3 linked regions of the Cecembia calidifontis genome follow. Each later gene encodes a partner of the first gene's protein in a complex. Links are inferred from orthologs where the notes say so. Each region holds a gene or a part of one and is shown on either strand. Other genes may lie near its edges. The genes, in order: BC751_RS07955, rplA and rplL.

Region 1 (7,874 bases):
ATAATAGCGTCTACCTTAGATAACTTCTCTCCTTTGTAAATTATCGATGGACCTTCCTGCTCAATGATCAGGTCACAGATGGAATGATCCACTACAAGCGCTTCGTGACCTGCATCTTTGATGGCTTCAACCAGCCTCCTGGTAGAATATAGATGGGGATTCCGGGATAGAACCGCGATTCTCATTTCTTTGATTTTTTTGACAAATTAACTTGCTGAACATCCACTAAAAACCTCCCACTCAACATTTTCCTGCCCAATAAAATCGGGTTTTTCATTTTCGACCTGTCCGTGAGTGTAAATTCTGATTCAAATTCTTCCCCAAACATAAGGACTTTCGTAGTCACTTTGTAGCGGACTTCTTCCTGGCCAAAGGAATTCCTTACCTTTTTTTGGGTAAAATTCCGGGTATGCAACAGTTTATCTTTGAATTTTTTGTGGGAAGGATCAAGGACCTTGAAGTAAAGTACCTTTTTTCCTTCTTCATTTCTTTCTTCACAATAAGTACAATGGATAGAGGAGGTATAAGCGCCTGTATCAATTTTGGCAACCACATTTTTCAAATCCCATTCCGGAATGGAAATCCTTTCTCTTCTGCCAATTACTTTTTTCATGATCAAGCAGTCTGAAGTGGTTTCATGGCCCGGGTGATTTTAAAACTTAAATCCGTAAACAAAACCCTGGCGTTGGCATTTCTCTCCAAATGGTAATGGGCCTGGTTCAGCAGTTCATAAACCCTCATAAGCTTCTCTTCGTCCATGACATGCACGCCAAGCTTATGGATAAAATCCCTGTCCTTTTCGACACTGCGCATCAAATCAGGAAGTTGGGATTTGTCCAGCATCACTTCTCTAATTACATTTATCCCGCTTAAAAGCAGGGATTTTTGTGCTTCTTTGTCCTTGCTGCTGAATTTCTCCACAAATGAAAGGATGTCATTCACCTGCAAGGAATAACAGGCCCTAAACCAATCCCGGATCATGGTGGTATTCTCATCCTCCACCTGGTCAATCATCCTGTAAGCTTCTCTTAGATTCCCATCGGCCAAAGGAGCAATCTGCGCAGCAACTTCTCTAGAACAAAAACCCTCATTTACCAAGTGGCTCATGATCTCTTCATCGGTAAAGGCCCTTACCATGATTTTTTGGGTCCTTGACAGGATGGTGGTCAACAGTTGCTCGGGATGTGAAGTCACCAAGAAAAACATGGTTTTCTCGGGTGGTTCCTCCAAAATTTTAAGGAGGGCATTGGCAGCGTTGACGTGCATATATTCCGGTGACCAGATCAGCATGATTTTATATCCCCCCTCAAAGGATTTGAGAGAGAGTGTTTTGATGATCTGTCGCGCTGCGCCTTTTGAAATGTTAAGCTGCTTTTTTTCAAAATCATTCTGATAGATCCAGTCTGAAACATTGCCATAAGGGTTATTGATCGCAAAATTTCTAAAGGCCCCCACAAAATCCACTTTCTTCTTATCCTCGTCCTCTTCTTTTGCATCCCCTGTTCCCGGCATTGGAAAAGCAAAGTTCATGTCCGGATGAACCAACTTGCTCATTTTTTGGCAAGAAGGACAAACACCACAGGCATCCTCTTCTTTAGGATTTTCGCAATGGAGATAAGTAGCTAGGGCCAATGCCATTTTGAGGTTAGCCGATCCTTCTGGTCCGTGAAACAGGAGTGCATGCGCCAAATGGTTATTCCGAACAGCCAGAATAATTTTTTGTTTTACTTCTTCAAGTCCCGGTATGGAGGAAAATAACATAGTCTATCAAGCCTCTTTGTCCCAAATTCGGTAATGCCTGGTCAATTCAAAAACCTTTTGGATAATTTCTTTTTCAACTTCATTGAATTCCATTCCCCTGCGCTTCATTACAGCTATGGCTGTTTCTTCAAACTTTTTCAATTGGAAAGTACTGAATCCCGCAGCACCTCCCCACGCAAATGAGGGGATAAAATTCCTTGGGAAACCATCCCCAAAAATATTGGCTCCTACCCCGACCACAGTTCCTGTATTGAACATGGTATTGATCCCGCATTTGGAATGGTCACCCATCATCAGGCCACAGAACTGCAAGCCTGTGTTGGTAAATCCTCCTTTGGTGTAATCCCAGATTTTGACCTGGGCGTAATTATTTTTCAGATTGGAATTATTGGAATCTGCCCCCATATTACACCACTCCCCTAATACAGCATTTCCCAAAAACCCTTCATGCCCTTTGTTGCTGTATCCAAAAATGACAGCATTTGACACTTCCCCGCCAACTTTGCAATGAGGACCAATGGTGGTATCGCCCCGCATCTTAGCCCCCATGTTGACAGTGGAACCTTCACAAAGGGCAAAAGGCCCCCGGATAAGTGATCCCTCCTGAACTTCAGTGTTTTTCCCGATATAAATAGGCCCTCCTTCTGCATTCAGAACGGCAGCTTTGATTTTGGCCCCTTCCTCAATAAAAATATCGGACTCATTATATAAAATGGTATGCGGGTCAGGACACTTTTGGGAAGTCCTGCCTGCGGTGAGCAGCTTATAATCTGCACGGATTTGCTCTCCATTGAACTGGAAAATATGCCAGCTTTTCTGTATGACTACCAACTCATCCTTAAATTCTATCTGGGGTAAGTTTTTAGTTTTATCGGGCTGAAAAACAGCCGGTTGATCAGCATGCACAGCCAGCAAAATGTTTTGACCATAATAAAGTGCTTCTCCGGGATTCAAGGCCTGAATGGACGCCCAAAGTTTTGGGTTGGGGCAAACAGCCCCATTGACCATGAGTGCCGGCCCTTCATTTTTTGGGAATTTGACTGATAAGTAGTCCTGTGTCAGATAGCCTGGTTTGATACCACTGTATCTCTCCCATTTTTCGGAGATTTTAAGAATCCCTATCCTGATGTCGGCCACCGGCCTGGTAAAAGTAAAAGGCAGCAAAGCACCCCGTATGGCGGGGTCATCGAATAAAATCAGATTGTCCATGTCACAAAAATAAAAATTCCAACGGAAAAACTCGATGATTTGGGCTGTTTAGGCGCTTAAGATCTGATTATAGAAATCCTTTCCCCTTCCAACAACAAAAAACAACTCCAAAATAAGTATGAGGTCTATGAGGAAAGAGGCGTGCTAGAATACTGGATCATCCATCCTTATGAAAAAACATTGCTGGTTTATACCCTTACCGACAGGAAATATGTTCCCTCCAAACTTTTCACTTTCGGGGACCGAGTATCCACCCAGTGTATTGAGGGTTTTGTGCTGGATTTGGATGAGTTGTTTGAGGGATTGCAATAAAAAAATCTCCCGGCTTTTTACCGAGAGATTTATACTGATATCGTTTGAAGAAATAAAAATTATTTCTTAGCGTATCTTCTGTTGAATTTCTCAACCCTACCAGCAGTATCCAAGATCATCTTCTTACCGGTGTAGAAAGGGTGAGAGTTAGATGAAACTTCAATCTTATATACAGGATACTCCTTACCGTCTTCCCATACGATAGTCTCGTTAGTCTCGATAGTAGACTTGGTCAAGAACTTATACTCACTGGAGGTATCGTAAAATACGACGTCTCTGTAGTTAGGATGAATGTCTTTTTTCATTGTATTACTATTTATCTTTGATCGCTTTTTCCAAATGAGGCACAAAGTTATTTCTTTTTTGAAATGATTCCAAAATTCTCCAAAAATTATTTGGATTGAAAGGTTTCCATTCCACCCAAATTCCCGAATGATGGCAAAATTTGGTTTTGAATCGTCTCAACCCTTTCAAAAAAAAGCCAATCACCTCCATACAATTTAAACCACATATTTAATAACTTACAAATTCATCCCCGAAATTAAATTTCATCAAAGCCTGCCTCGTATGATTTCTGGCAGCTCTTCTGACTATGCCCCCGGAAATACTTAAGCCAATATTGGCCATGGTCAAGGGAAGCAAGATATTACTGGGCGTAGAAGACTGAATTTGGGGAGTCAGGATATACCCAACAAAAACCACAGTCGAAGCCAAGCCTACAATTCCCAGCGCCGAACTCCAGTTTTGGTTTCTTTGGGATTTTCGCATATACTCGGCAAACTCTGGAAATTCCAACATGTACTGATTGAGGCGGCTTTTGGTCAAAAGATTCGGCCCATCATAAATGTCGATTTTTTCACCAAGGTGATTATTACGAAAATCCATACTCAAGTAAGGCTTCGTAATATCATCTTGCCTGATCAGGTAATTGTGCTTGTTTAACAAGGTATTGATTCTTCTGACGCCATCCCTGTTCATTGGCCTACCTGCTCCCGCACCTATTCCGCCTATTGTAGTGGCTATAATCCAATTTCTGACAATTTGATTGTTTAAATTATCCCTGTTGGCAATAGCGTATCCCAAAGCCCCCCAAACTACCACTTGTCCTCCCAATAATAATCCTGTTCCCGTCATGGCTTTGGTGTGGTTTTTCATAAAGTCGTTGGCATCCCCGGGCATAATTTCCATGTAGGCCCGGACCTCTGAGGCCTTTATCTTATCACCACCAACAAAATAAACCGGGTTGCCAAGGAAATTTTCCTTAAGGCTTATTACTGGATAATCGGCATATCGATTTTCAGAAAAGAAATTGGCCGCTTGGCCAAACACCTGACCAGGTTGAATGAAAACAAAGAACAAGAACGTAAGGACAAAAATTCTGAAAGGAATTTTCATGTGTCTGCAAATTGAGAGAAACTAAATTCCTAAAATCCGCAGGATTTTAGTTTGGAGATTTGAATCTGCTTGTTTGTGTTCATTTTTGGTCTAGTTCGGGAATTTCTTCCCTTTGATTGAAGAGTGTTCATAGTTTTGAGACAATGGATTTTAGGTTTGAGGATAAAATGGACGGTTTTTTTCCTCAATTTTAATGGAAAAGGCATACCTCTTCCCTGTAAATCTTTATTTTTTGAGCTCCTGAGGGGTTTTTATCTGAATTTAGTTCAAAATCGGCTTGTAATCCTTACTCGTGAACAGTTTGAGCACTTCTCTTCTTCCCGTTCTTATCCACTTGGCTGAAACAGTGATAAATCTGAAGATAAACTTCTTGAGCCTGTCGGTAGGCTTAAGCCAATCAACTTTTCTGGAATACTCTCCAATGATATAGGTGTAAAAATTGGCATACATAGCCGTCATAAGCATAAAGGAGGTATTCTCTGCAAGGAACGAACAGGGCAACTTAGACCAGCCAAAGTCATTGTTGAGTACATCAAACAAGCGTTCGCTTGCACCCCGGGCGTTATAAAACCTTACAACAGCTTCATTGGACGATGTATGTTCATTGGTCAGAATAGCCCTGTAAGTAAATGCATCTCCACTAAACACATCTGCCTGCCCGTCTTTACGCCTGATTCTGGTAATGACCAGCCTGTAAGACCTGTCTTTACCGAAAGGTTTGTAGTCGGATAGGTCAGTAACTTCCATTTCCTGTACACCCAAACGTATTTTCTGCCACTTCTCAGGGGCTATACTTCCAAGGATATTATCCAGTTTGGCACATCTGTTTGCCCGTATATAAAAGCTTTCGGTATGTGCTTCCAGTGTGCGGAGAACTTCTTCCTGATAGGATGCTGAATCGGCTCTGAACCTTCCGATACGGATATTTTCATTGGTAAGCTGCCCAAACATGCGTGTAAGTGTATCAGCCTGCAAATATTTGGCCTGACTGTTGCCATTTCTGCCCTCTACGTACACAGGAATGGCCTGTGAAAATTCAGGATGTGCTATGGAAGCTACACCTGGCTGATATCCATAGACGTGTTTATATGTCTTTTTTGAATCGTACTTTTCAGTTGGAATGACGGTGTTGTCATAATCGAGGTCGTAAGCAACACCTGACTTGAGTAATCCGGTCTTACAAGCTGATTTTAACAACAAGCTGTTGAGTTTTCCATTGATATTAAATTCATGGCTTACTCCACTGGACGGATTTATAAAGAGTTCTGTATCAACAGCAAGCTCTTTGATACCTCTCAGAATTGTATCGGCACTGCATACTGAAAATGAAGGGACCTGTTCAAGTGCGTCTCTCAAGTGAACATTGATATCTTCAGTACAGTCGCCACCATTAAAGAAAATAGCCATATGATTGGCGAAAATGTCACTGTATGAAAACCCTCCCCTTAAGGCTCTAACCCCCAATTGATTATCAATGAGTTCTGGGAGACCAGAATTTTTGAAAGAGTTAAAAACAAAATTAAAACCTCCGAAAGGTGTGATTTTTTCTGTCGAATTCGTAATTTTCATACCGCTTATCTAGTTTGAGTGGTATCATCTAAATAAGTGAAAAAAAACGAGCCGGAAAAGCCTGAATTGAATAAATTCAGCCACTTTTTCGGCTTTTTTTAAATCCGCCCTGCGGATTTAAGGAAATTAATATTTTAAACGAATATTGTAATACATTGGATCAAAAAAATTAACCCTTCGAAGTAGTTGCAGCAGAATTTTTACCTAAAAAGAGAGCGGGTTGCTGCCCTATCTGTGAAAGGTTTACACGGGATTTAGAAGAGACTTTTTAGTAGACTAGGGAAACTTATCCCCTGCCTCCAATTGACATTGTTAAAAGATGATAATTACTTGTTCATAACGCAAAAATAATTCAGAGAATGCATAGGTATGTCGGAATTTTGATTTTACTTTGTATTTCAAAGTACTTTTAAAATGAAAAATCCCCAGCAAGATCTAGCAGAAATCAAATCCATGATGGAGCGGAGCACCCGTTTTCTATCCTTGAGTGGCTTATCAGGAATATTGGCCGGAATTTATGCCATTTCCGGAGCCTATCTGGCCTATTCTTGGCTATATTCTCCCAATGTCCCTTGGGGATTGGAATCCAGTGTCCAGATCGATAGCCCGCTTTTAACGAAATTGACTTTAACAGGAATCGTAGTAATGATTCTTTCCATCACTACAGCTTGGGCATTTAGCAGGAAGAAAAGCAAAAAAACAGCGAGCCAACTGTGGACTCCTGCCGGCAAGCGATTTCTTCAGGCGTTGTTTATCCCAGTCATCACAGGAGGATTCTTTTGCATGGCTTTATTACATCAGGGATATTTCCATTTTATTGCCCCTGCCACTTTGGCCTTTTACGGATTGGGGCTTTGGCAGGCTTCCCATTTTACCCTGAGTGAAATCAGGTATTTGGGATATGGACAGATCTTGCTAGGAATAATCGCTGCTTTATTTCCACAGTTTGGATTGCTGCTATGGACCCTAGGTTTTGGTGCTTTGCATATCATTTATGGCAGCTTGATGTATTATAAGTATGACCGGTGAATTGAAGGGCAATTACGATAAGGCATTTGAAAATGTCACTAGGCTCCGCATCATGTCTATTCTTATGGTCAATGAGCAATATGACTTCAATTCCTTCAAGGAATTGCTGGAAGTCACCGATGGTAACCTGGCTTCTCACTTACGCTATTTGGAAAAACAGGAATATATTCAAGTCGAAAAATCATTTGTCGGAAGAAAACCACTGACCAATTACAAAGCCACTGACTTAGGACGAATGGCTTTTCAGCAGCACCTGGAATTCCTTGAAAACCTGATCCATCAAAACAAACCGTAAAAAAATTTTCCCATCTACTTTGAATTACAAAGTACTTTCTGAATGAATCAACTTAATCATATGCAAAACGAAATCCTTAACAACCTGACCCAGCCTGCCCAACTTGAAAAATTGTATCGAAACCGAAAGATTGATTTCAAGCTGGCTTTTTTAGAACTCTACCCTCAATTGAAAGGAAACCTCCTTGCAGATGCCTGGCATGAAAGGTTAAAACATAAACCTGATTCCATTCAATGGGGGAAAAGGAAAGAAATCCAACTGGTCATCAGTATCCTGTTCATTTCAGGAATGCTTGCCAAAATTC
Region 2 (7,790 bases), 1.6 Mb from region 1 along the record:
TTTGATTCTGGATAGCCAAGGCAGTATATGTTTTTAGTGAAAATAAATAACCAAAAGCGACAATTTTCGCTTGAAATAGTGCAATTTTATACCTGAGCACAAACAGGAAAAGACCTGACTATTCAGTCAGGTCTGTTCGTATAACCATATCCTAAAGGAAGGATAGGTTATTCAAATTACTTAATTTCTACTTCAGCACCAGCTTCTTCAAGAGACTTCTTCAATGCGTCAGCCTCATCTTTAGCGATACCTTCTTTCACTGCTTTAGGAGCTCCATCAACTAGTTCTTTTGCTTCTTTCAAGCCAAGACCAGTCAATTCTTTAACAAGCTTCACAACAGCTAGTTTCTGAGCACCAGCAGATTTCAAAATTACGTCGAAAGAAGTTTTTTCTTCTTCAGCAGCAGCTTCACTAGCACCGGCTCCACCAGCAGCAGCTACCATTACGGCGCCAGCTGCAGCAGGCTCAATACCATACTGATCTTTAAGGATATCTGTCAATTCTTTAACTTCTTTTACAGTCAAGTTAACCAACTGTTCTGCAAGTTGTGTAAGATCTGCCATTTTATTTCTTATTTAATTTGTTTTTTGAATGATTTGATAAACTTATTTTTCTTCTCTGTCAGCAAGGGTCTTCAATACACCAGTGATGTTGTTTTGACCGCTTTGAAGAGCTGCCAGAAGGTTTTTAGCAGGGGACTGAAGCAATCCAAGTAGATCGCCAAGCAATTCCTGCTTAGATTTAAGCGTAGACAACATTTCAAGGTTCGCTTCACCAATGAAAACATCTGAATCGATGTAAGCACCTTTGAAAACCGGTCTATACTCTTTTTTACCTTGTTTTTTTCTGAAATCCAGCAATACTTTTGCTGGAAGGTTACCGATTTCTTTAGAGAAAATGATACCGGAGAATCCTTTCAAAGTTTTGTCTGCAAAACCTTTGTAGTCACCGTCAAGGGTCTCCAAAGCTTTCGCAATCAGGGTGTTTTTATACACTTTGTACTCTACACCTCTCTCGAAACATGTTCTTCTGAAAGCATTTACCTCAGCTACTGTGAATCCAGAAGCATCTGTGATATAGAAGTATGGATTTTCTTTGAACTTCTCGGTAAGACTTTCGATTATTTGTGCTTTTTCTTCTCTAGTCATGATTAAATACCTTGAATACTTCCTTTATCTACTTTCACTCCAGGAGACATTGTACTGGATAGGTGAATGCTCTTGAAATATGTACCTTTAGAAGAAGCAGGTTTCAACTTAGCGATAGTATTGATCAGTTCTTTTACGTTATCCTGAATTTGCTCAGGGGTAAAAGATACTTTACCAATACCTGCATGGATGATACCGAATTTATCAACTTTGAAGTCGATTTTACCGGCTTTCACCTCCTTAACTGCTTTACCTACTTCCAAAGTAACAGTTCCGGACTTAGGGTTTGGCATCAAACCTCTAGGACCCAAAACTCTACCTAGTCTACCAACTTTCGCCATTACATTAGGCATGGTGATGATCACATCGACATCTGTCCAACCGCCTTCAATTTTGGCAATATAATCGTCAAGACCCACATAGTCTGCACCAGCTTCCTTAGCTTCTTCTTCTTTGTCAGGTGTACAAAGTACCAATACCCTCACGTCCTTACCGGTACCATGAGGAAGTGCCACTACACCTCTCACCATTTGATCTGCTTTTCTAGGATCCACGCCCAAGCGTACATCGATGTCTACAGAAGCATCAAATTTTACATTGGTGATTTCTTTTACAATGGAAGAAGCTTCTTCTAGGGAGTACTGCTGGCTTGGGTCGTACTTAGAAAGAGCTTCTTTTTGCTTTTTTGTTAACTTAGCCATAGTATTTTGATTATTCCTCCCAAGGAGCTTTACCAGAAACAGTGATACCCATACTTCTTGCGGTACCTGCAATCATTTTCATGGCAGATTCCACTTTGAAAGCGTTCAAGTCAGGCATTTTAACCTGAGCAATCTCCCTTACCTGATCCCAGGTAACGGAACCTACTTTTTTCCTGTTAGGTTCTGCTGATCCACCTTTCACTTTCGCAGCTTCCAATAGCATGTTTGCAGCCGGAGGAGTTTTTACTACGAATTCGAAAGACTTATCAGAGAAAACAGTAATCAAAACAGGCAATACCTGTCCCATTTTATCTTGGGTACGGGCATTAAACTGCTTACAGAACTCCATAATGTTCAGACCCTTGGAACCAAGAGCTGGACCTACTGGAGGCGATGGGTTTGCCTGGCCACCTTTCACTTGTAATTTCACATAACCAGTGATTTCCTTAGCCATTTCTTAATCTTGTTTTTCTACTTGTATAAAGTTTAATTCAACAGGCGTATTCCGACCAAAGATCTTAACCATTACGTTCAGTTTCTTTTTGTCTTCAAACACCTCTTCTATTGTCCCCGAGAAACCACTAAAGGGACCGTCCATTACTTTTACGGTCTCTCCGACTATAAATGGCGTATCGAGTTTCTCCGCAAACTCATCAATCTCTTCAACACGACCTAAGATCCTGTTGACTTCAGACTGTCGTAATGGTTCAGGGGTTTTGGAAGCTCCCCCTTGGTTTGAACCTAAGAAACCGATCACACCCGGGATACTTGTAATTACGTGATTGGCCTCACCGTGGCTCAAATCCGCATTGACCAAAACATAGCCTGGGAAAAAATTTCTTTCCCTCACTCTTTTTTTGCCATTGCGCATTTCGTAAACCTTTTCGGATGGAATCAATACTTCAGGAATGTATTCCTGAAGCTTGGCCCTGACAATTTCATTGTCCAAGTAAGACTTGGTCTTCTTTTCTTGTCCAGCCACCACCCTAAGTACGTACCACTTATGTTCAGCCATCAGTAATTATAATTCGATTAGAACAGATCGTAAAACCACTTCATCAGATTCTCGAACCCAAGATCAATCACACCAATTACTAGTGCGAAGATCAGAGAAGCCACAATGACCAACACGGCACTGTTTTGTAAAAACGAATAAGAAGGCCAAGTAACCTTGTTCTTCATTTCGTCAATGGATTCGATGACAAAACTTTTAATATTCATGGTTCACTTCATTATTTGCACGGGCAGAGAGATTCGAACTCCCATCAACGGTTTTGGAGACCGCTATTCTGCCATTGAACTATGCCCGTAGAATATTTGGTTCCCAAAAGGAACGCAAAGGTAGCTAGATAAGGATTAAGAAACAAATGCGATCCCAAAAAAATCAGGATCGCATCTGGATTTATATGTATCTCAATGATTAGTCAAGAATTTCAGTTACCTGACCGGCACCTACTGTTCTACCACCCTCACGGATAGCGAAACGTAGACCTTTTTCCAAAGCAACTGCGTTCAACAAGGTCACTTCAATAGTTACGTTGTCACCTGGCATAACCATTTCCACATTCTCAGGAAGTTTGATTTCGCCAGTTACGTCAGTAGTTCTCAAATAGAACTGAGGACGGTACTTGTTGAAGAATGGAGTGTGACGTCCACCTTCTTCTTTAGACAATACGTAAACTTCAGCTTTGAAGTGTGCGTGAGGAGTTACAGAACCAGGCTTACAGATAATCATACCTCTTCTGATCTGAGACTTCTCGATACCTCTCAACAACAATCCAACGTTGTCACCAGCTTCACCTCTGTCAAGGATCTTACGGAACATTTCCACACCAGTAACAGTAGATTTCAAACCTTGAGCACCCATACCAATGATATCTACAGGATCACCAGAGTTGATGATACCTCTTTCGATTCTACCAGTAGCAACAGTACCACGTCCAGTGATAGAGAATACGTCTTCAACTGGCATCAAGAAATCTTTGTCGATCAAACGCTCAGGAAGCGGAATGTAGTTGTCAACAGCTTCCATCAATTTGATAACTGTTTCTTCCCACTTAGGCTCACCGTTAAGTGCACCAAGAGCAGAACCAGCAATCACTGGAATGTTGTCTCCATCAAACTCATAGAAAGAAAGCAGTTCTCTTACTTCCATTTCAACAAGTTCAAGAAGTTCAGGATCATCAACCATGTCCACTTTATTCAAGAACACTACAAGAGCAGGAACACCTACCTGACGGGCAAGAAGGATGTGCTCTCTAGTTTGTGGCATAGGTCCGTCAGTAGCAGCAACTACAAGGATAGCGCCGTCCATCTGAGCAGCACCTGTAACCATGTTCTTCACGTAGTCAGCGTGACCTGGACAGTCAACGTGGGCATAGTGTCTGTTAGCAGTTTGATACTCTACGTGAGAAGTGTTGATGGTGATACCTCTTTCTTTTTCTTCTGGAGCGTTGTCGATAGAAGAGAAATCTCTCATTTCAGAAAGACCTTGCTTAGCCAATACTGCAGTGATGGCAGCAGTCAAAGTAGTCTTTCCATGGTCTACGTGACCAATCGTACCGATATTTACGTGCGGTTTGGAACGGTCAAAGGTTGCTTTTGCCATGCGTGAAAATCCTCTGTTTTAGTTAAAGATATGATTTGTTTAAATTTTTCAAATGTTGAAGAGCCAACGACGGGATTTGAACCCGTGACCCCTTCCTTACCAAGGAAGTACTCTACCCCTGAGCTACGTCGGCTGATAACATTAATATGCTATAAAAAGCATAGAGCGGGAGACGAGGCTCGAACCCGCGACCTGCAGCTTGGAAGGCTGCCGCTCTACCAACTGAGCTACTCCCGCTTTTGAAACTCTATGTTATTGCCTTTTCAGACTTCATTCAAGTTTGTGGGGGAAACAGGATTCGAACCTGTGAAGACATAAGTCAACGGATTTACAGTCCGTCCCAGTTGGCCGCTTTGGTATTCCCCCAACTGATTTTTTGCCAAGAATTTGAAGCGCTAGCAGCTTTTAGTATTCTTAACGGATGGCAAAATTATACCCTTTTCGTAAACATTCAAAATTATGGTGAAAATTTTCATAGGATTTTTTTCAGGTCAGGTTTAATCCAATAAAAATCAAGGAATTAATTTTCATCCAGGTAGGATGACAGGAAAAACTCCATGTACCTTTTCGCCATTTCATCCTCTTCCTTCAGCCAAATTTGCCGGGCACTGTCCAATACGCCTGCCTCTTCGACAAAGGCAAAAAGCCCCATAAATGCTGCTATACGTACATAATTGGCCCTGTGACTTCCTGCCAACTTCAGGAGATTGGCAATCGCCAGCTCCGAACCCTCCCCGGGTAGCTTGGCGAAATAATCCCCATAATACCCCAAATAGTAGTACAAAGCCTGACCCCGGATCTGATCCAACTTTTCATGAAACCAGCCTCCCTTACCAGGGATTTCTTCTGCAATGAAATAATTGGCAAGGGCTACTACCATCCGGATGTTCTTTTCCTCCATGAACCTGGCCGCCACTTCTTCCCGGTTGATATTTTCTTCGGTCTCTAGATAGGCCCCCAAAGCTGCTCCCGCCACATAATAAGAAGGATGGTTCATCCACCTCAAAAACGAAGGGGAATACTTTTCCCCGTCTATCAGGGCAAGCAGTTCTATCGCTCCTAACCTAACGGTATTCTTTGGATCATTTTCTGCAATCTCAAACAACTTCTCCTCCAGATTATCAATGAAAAGCAGCCATTCCGGATGTAAGGAAATTTTCATGATGGCCAATTCCCTGATGGCCCAAAATCCGTCCTCCAACCCTTTGCCCATCAATTCAGCCACATCTTTGTCCTCAGCAAACATGCTGGCCAAACTGTCCAGTGCCTCATAGCGGGCAAGCCCTAAAACTGAGGTTCTGTATTGATTGATAAAATGCTGCTTCCCTCTGTAAGAAACCTTTTCTGCCAATATTTCAGCTGCTTCATCCACATAGAGCTCGGTTACCGGTGCACCATTATCTACAGCAAACTGCTGCCAGGCTTTATCCAAGACCAGTTCTTTCTCAAAGCGTTTCCCCTCATGGTACCAACTCACTTTAAATGGTATCCTATATAAAGGTGTATTGCTCAGGTCCTGACGCTGGGCAACGGTCAGGAGCAGGTTCTCGGGCTGGCTGTAATCTACTTCATATTCTAAAATAGGATGTCCCGACGCCAAAAACCATTGGTTGAAAAACCAATTCAAATCCATACCTGTCACTTCCTCAAATGCCAACCTGAGGTCATGCACTTCCACTGCCTTGAAGGCATGTTTGGTGAGGTAATGGTTCAAAGAAGCAAAAAAAGCGTCATCCCCCAGATGCCTTCTTAACATATGCAATATCCTTCCCCCTTTGGCATAAGAATGGCTGTCAAACATATCCTCCCCATTTTCGTGGTAAAACCGGATCAGGTCCACCTGCTTTTCTTTGGATTCATCCAAGTATTGCTCCATTTCTGATACATGATGCATGTCCGCATCATCCTTGCCGTTTTTGTACTCATACCAGAGGTATTCGGAGTAATTGGCAAAAGCTTCATTCAAGGTGAGGTTGGCCCAAGATTCATTGGTAACCAAATTGCCAAACCACTGATGAAAGAGCTCATGGGCAATGATACCGTCCCATTCTGAATCAATTGCCTCCCGCTCATTGAGGTTAAGCTCTTCCATAAAAACCGAAATGGTGGTATTTTCCATAGCACCCGATACGAAGTCCCGCACCACCACCTGGTCATAGCGCTGCCAGGGATACTTAACTCCCAATATCTCGGAGAAAAAACCGATCATTTCCGGAGTATTTCCAAAAACTTTTTTTGCCCCGCTCTCAAATTCCTTTTCAACATAATAATTGACCTGCATGCCCTCCCAGCTATCTTTCACCTCCACAAAATCTCCTACTATAACCGCTGCCAGATAAGGCGCATGGGGGAGGTCCATTACCCAATGATCTGTTCTCGTGCCATCTCCATTCGCTTTACTTGATTTCAAAAGGCCATTGCTCAAGGTTCGGTACTTGGCATCTACCGTCAACCTTAATTCCTGTGTCACCCTTTCGTTGGGTGAGTCAATTGTGGGGAACCATTTGGAATTGTGTTCTGTCTCTCCCTGGGTCCAAATTTGGGTAGGTTTATTTTTTTCCTCACCTCTTGCATTGATAAAATAGAGGCCCTTGGTATCCGTGATGGCTTTGCTTCCACCTCCGGCATTTTCATTGGGATGGGCAGTGTATTTTATTTTCACCTTGATTGTATCCTTCCTGGTGAGGGTTGTGGGAAGATAAAGGGTAAGCTGTCTTCCATTGTAGCTAAAATTCAGTGCCTCCTCCTCTTTCTTTCCCATCATCCAGACATTGTGGACTTCAAAATCTTTGGCATCCAATACCAGTTCGTTTTGCGGAAAAAAATAAGGTTTCAAGGAGAGTTCCGCCTGCCCATGGACCAATTCCTTTTCATAATCAAAAGACAGGTCCAACGCGGTATGCAAGAGGTCAAAATCTCTTCTTCTGGTTTCCTGATAGGCTGAAATCTTATTTTCCAGCCCCCTGATCAAGTCCTGCTTTTTATTGCTTTCTTCAAGTAAATCCGCAGCAGCGAGCTCCTGTGGGGGGATTTCATTATTTACCAATGTGTTTTTGGTACTTTGACAGGACCAAAAAACAAACCATAAAAGGAGCAAACTCAGTTTTGGCTTCCAGATTCTCATGAAAATGGTTTTTAAAGATTTATCGTATATCTTAGCGCAAAATAATAGAAATGTATTCAGTAAGCATTAAAAATTCAGTCTTTGAGGTAGAAAAGTCCAAGGATCAGTATTTGGTAAACGGAAAAATCCTGGATTGGAGCATCTCAAAAGTCAGGGATAGACACTATCACGTTCTTCAAAACGGGAAGTCGTTTAATCTTGAAGTGGTG
Region 3 (2,915 bases), 1.6 Mb from region 1 along the record:
AGTAGTCAAAACGATTTTTTGAGGATCTATATCAAGACCCAATTTTTTATTGATCCTATATCTACCTACTTCACCCAGATCGTAACGCTTATCAGAGAAGAATAGGCCATGGATCACCTCACGGGCAGTAGCCTCATCGGGAGCCTCAGTATTTCTCAACTGACGATAGATTACCTCCACAGCTTCTTTTTCAGAGTTGGAGTTATCTTTTTGCAGGGTATTATAAATAATAGAGAAATCAGCCACATTCACATCTTCTCTATGGAGAATGATGGATTTAGTGCCTGAATCAAGGATCAATTCAATATCTTCATCTGTCAGAACGGAATCCCTTTCCAACAAAACTTCATTTCTATCAATAGAAACCACCTCTCCGGTATCCTCATCCACGAAATCTTCCACCCAGGTTCTTAATACACGGGCAGCAAGCCTTCTTCCGGATACTTTTTTGAGGTTGTTTTTGGTTGCCTCAATTTCTTCTGAAAGCCCGAATAGGTCCAGGATTTCTTTATCAGAACCAAATCCTATAGCTCTCAACAGGGTAGTAACCGGAAACTTCTTCTTACGGTCAATGTAAGCATACATGACATTGTTGATGTCAGTAGCAAATTCTATCCAGCTACCTTTGAAAGGAATAATTCTGGCAGAATATAACTTGGTACCGTTGGTGTGTTTACTTTGGGCAAAGAAAACACCAGGAGATCTGTGAAGTTGGGAAACGATTACCCTTTCAGCACCATTGATGACAAAGGAGCCTTTTTCCGTCATGTAAGGAAGGTTTCCTAAGAATACCTCCTGTTCGATGGTTTCAAAATCCTCATTGTCCTCATCATGACAAAGCAATCTTAGCTTTGCTTTTAGCGGCACCGAATAAGTCAATCCCCTGTCAATACATTCTTCTACGCTGTATTTTGGAGGATCTACTGTATAGTCAATAAATTCAAGGGTGAAATTTTCCCTGGAGTCAGAAATAGGGAAGTTTTCAGAAAACACCTTGAAAAGACCATCCTGTCTTCTTTTTTCAGCAGGAGTGTCCAACTGAAAAAAGTCTTTAAAAGATTGTAATTGGATATCTAAGAAATCCGGATAGTCTTTGACTACCTTTATTGATGAGAAACTTTTCCTTACGGTTTGATTCTGGATAGCCAAGGCAGTATATGTTTTTAGTGAAAATAAATAACCAAAAGCGACAATTTTCGCTTGAAATAGTGCAATTTTATACCTGAGCACAAACAGGAAAAGACCTGACTATTCAGTCAGGTCTGTTCGTATAACCATATCCTAAAGGAAGGATAGGTTATTCAAATTACTTAATTTCTACTTCAGCACCAGCTTCTTCAAGAGACTTCTTCAATGCGTCAGCCTCATCTTTAGCGATACCTTCTTTCACTGCTTTAGGAGCTCCATCAACTAGTTCTTTTGCTTCTTTCAAGCCAAGACCAGTCAATTCTTTAACAAGCTTCACAACAGCTAGTTTCTGAGCACCAGCAGATTTCAAAATTACGTCGAAAGAAGTTTTTTCTTCTTCAGCAGCAGCTTCACTAGCACCGGCTCCACCAGCAGCAGCTACCATTACGGCGCCAGCTGCAGCAGGCTCAATACCATACTGATCTTTAAGGATATCTGTCAATTCTTTAACTTCTTTTACAGTCAAGTTAACCAACTGTTCTGCAAGTTGTGTAAGATCTGCCATTTTATTTCTTATTTAATTTGTTTTTTGAATGATTTGATAAACTTATTTTTCTTCTCTGTCAGCAAGGGTCTTCAATACACCAGTGATGTTGTTTTGACCGCTTTGAAGAGCTGCCAGAAGGTTTTTAGCAGGGGACTGAAGCAATCCAAGTAGATCGCCAAGCAATTCCTGCTTAGATTTAAGCGTAGACAACATTTCAAGGTTCGCTTCACCAATGAAAACATCTGAATCGATGTAAGCACCTTTGAAAACCGGTCTATACTCTTTTTTACCTTGTTTTTTTCTGAAATCCAGCAATACTTTTGCTGGAAGGTTACCGATTTCTTTAGAGAAAATGATACCGGAGAATCCTTTCAAAGTTTTGTCTGCAAAACCTTTGTAGTCACCGTCAAGGGTCTCCAAAGCTTTCGCAATCAGGGTGTTTTTATACACTTTGTACTCTACACCTCTCTCGAAACATGTTCTTCTGAAAGCATTTACCTCAGCTACTGTGAATCCAGAAGCATCTGTGATATAGAAGTATGGATTTTCTTTGAACTTCTCGGTAAGACTTTCGATTATTTGTGCTTTTTCTTCTCTAGTCATGATTAAATACCTTGAATACTTCCTTTATCTACTTTCACTCCAGGAGACATTGTACTGGATAGGTGAATGCTCTTGAAATATGTACCTTTAGAAGAAGCAGGTTTCAACTTAGCGATAGTATTGATCAGTTCTTTTACGTTATCCTGAATTTGCTCAGGGGTAAAAGATACTTTACCAATACCTGCATGGATGATACCGAATTTATCAACTTTGAAGTCGATTTTACCGGCTTTCACCTCCTTAACTGCTTTACCTACTTCCAAAGTAACAGTTCCGGACTTAGGGTTTGGCATCAAACCTCTAGGACCCAAAACTCTACCTAGTCTACCAACTTTCGCCATTACATTAGGCATGGTGATGATCACATCGACATCTGTCCAACCGCCTTCAATTTTGGCAATATAATCGTCAAGACCCACATAGTCTGCACCAGCTTCCTTAGCTTCTTCTTCTTTGTCAGGTGTACAAAGTACCAATACCCTCACGTCCTTACCGGTACCATGAGGAAGTGCCACTACACCTCTCACCATTTGATCTGCTTTTCTAGGATCCACGCCCAAGCGTACATCGATGTCTACAGAAGCATCAAATTTTACATTGGTGATTTCTTTTACAATGGAAGAAGCTTCTTCTAGGG

What was found.
Region 2: BC751_RS07955 (region 1) and rplA share a complex: the UniProt entries of both Escherichia coli proteins name them as parts of the 50S ribosomal subunit. The link is inferred for Cecembia calidifontis from one-to-one orthologs.
Region 3: BC751_RS07955 (region 1) and rplL share a complex: the UniProt entries of both Escherichia coli proteins name them as parts of the 50S ribosomal subunit. The link is inferred for Cecembia calidifontis from one-to-one orthologs.

Annotation. Positions count from the first base shown.
Region 1 is NZ_SGXG01000001.1:1,819,403-1,827,276, reverse strand. What follows is about bases 1,965-4,817. They hold BC751_RS07955 (type B 50S ribosomal protein L31), read right to left. Parts: upstream 3,588-4,817; coding sequence 3,342-3,587; downstream 1,965-3,341. Other genes in these bases: BC751_RS07950 (hypothetical protein), read right to left, coding at 3,796-4,677; BC751_RS07965 (GlmU family protein), read right to left, coding at 1,965-2,970. Outside these bases: rimK (30S ribosomal protein S6--L-glutamate ligase), read right to left, coding at 1-185; BC751_RS07975 (ATP-dependent zinc protease family protein), read right to left, coding at 182-613; BC751_RS07970 (DNA polymerase III subunit), read right to left, coding at 616-1,761; more of BC751_RS07965, read right to left, coding at 1,768-1,964; BC751_RS07945 (IS1380 family transposase), read right to left, coding at 4,939-6,246; BC751_RS07940 (hypothetical protein), read left to right, coding at 6,661-7,275; BC751_RS07935 (winged helix-turn-helix domain-containing protein), read left to right, coding at 7,265-7,570; BC751_RS07930 (DUF4153 domain-containing protein), read left to right, coding at 7,613-7,874.
Region 2 is NZ_SGXG01000001.1:174,936-182,725, forward strand. Bases 1-2,769 are described here. They hold rplA (50S ribosomal protein L1), read right to left. Parts: upstream 1,850-2,769; coding sequence 1,151-1,849; downstream 1-1,150. Other genes in these bases: rpoB (DNA-directed RNA polymerase subunit beta), read right to left, coding at 1-19; rplL (50S ribosomal protein L7/L12), read right to left, coding at 177-563; rplJ (50S ribosomal protein L10), read right to left, coding at 606-1,148; rplK (50S ribosomal protein L11), read right to left, coding at 1,860-2,303; nusG (transcription termination/antitermination protein NusG), read right to left, coding at 2,307-2,769. Outside these bases: more of nusG, read right to left, coding at 2,770-2,864; preprotein translocase subunit SecE, read right to left, coding at 2,882-3,070; tuf (elongation factor Tu), read right to left, coding at 3,270-4,457; BC751_RS00815 (M1 family metallopeptidase), read right to left, coding at 4,978-7,581; BC751_RS00820 (acyl-CoA carboxylase biotin carboxyl carrier protein subunit), read left to right, coding at 7,632-7,790. UniProt on the Escherichia coli protein: One of the primary rRNA binding proteins, it binds very close to the 3'-end of the 23S rRNA. Forms part of the L1 stalk. It is often not seen in high-resolution crystal structures, but can be seen in cryo_EM and 3D reconstruction models.
Region 3 is NZ_SGXG01000001.1:173,806-176,720, forward strand. It holds rplL (50S ribosomal protein L7/L12), read right to left. Parts: upstream 1,694-2,915; coding sequence 1,307-1,693; downstream 1-1,306. Other genes in the region: rpoB (DNA-directed RNA polymerase subunit beta), read right to left, coding at 1-1,149; rplJ (50S ribosomal protein L10), read right to left, coding at 1,736-2,278; rplA (50S ribosomal protein L1), read right to left, coding at 2,281-2,915. UniProt on the Escherichia coli protein: The binding site for several of the GTPase factors involved in protein synthesis (IF-2, EF-Tu, EF-G and RF3). Is thus essential for accurate translation.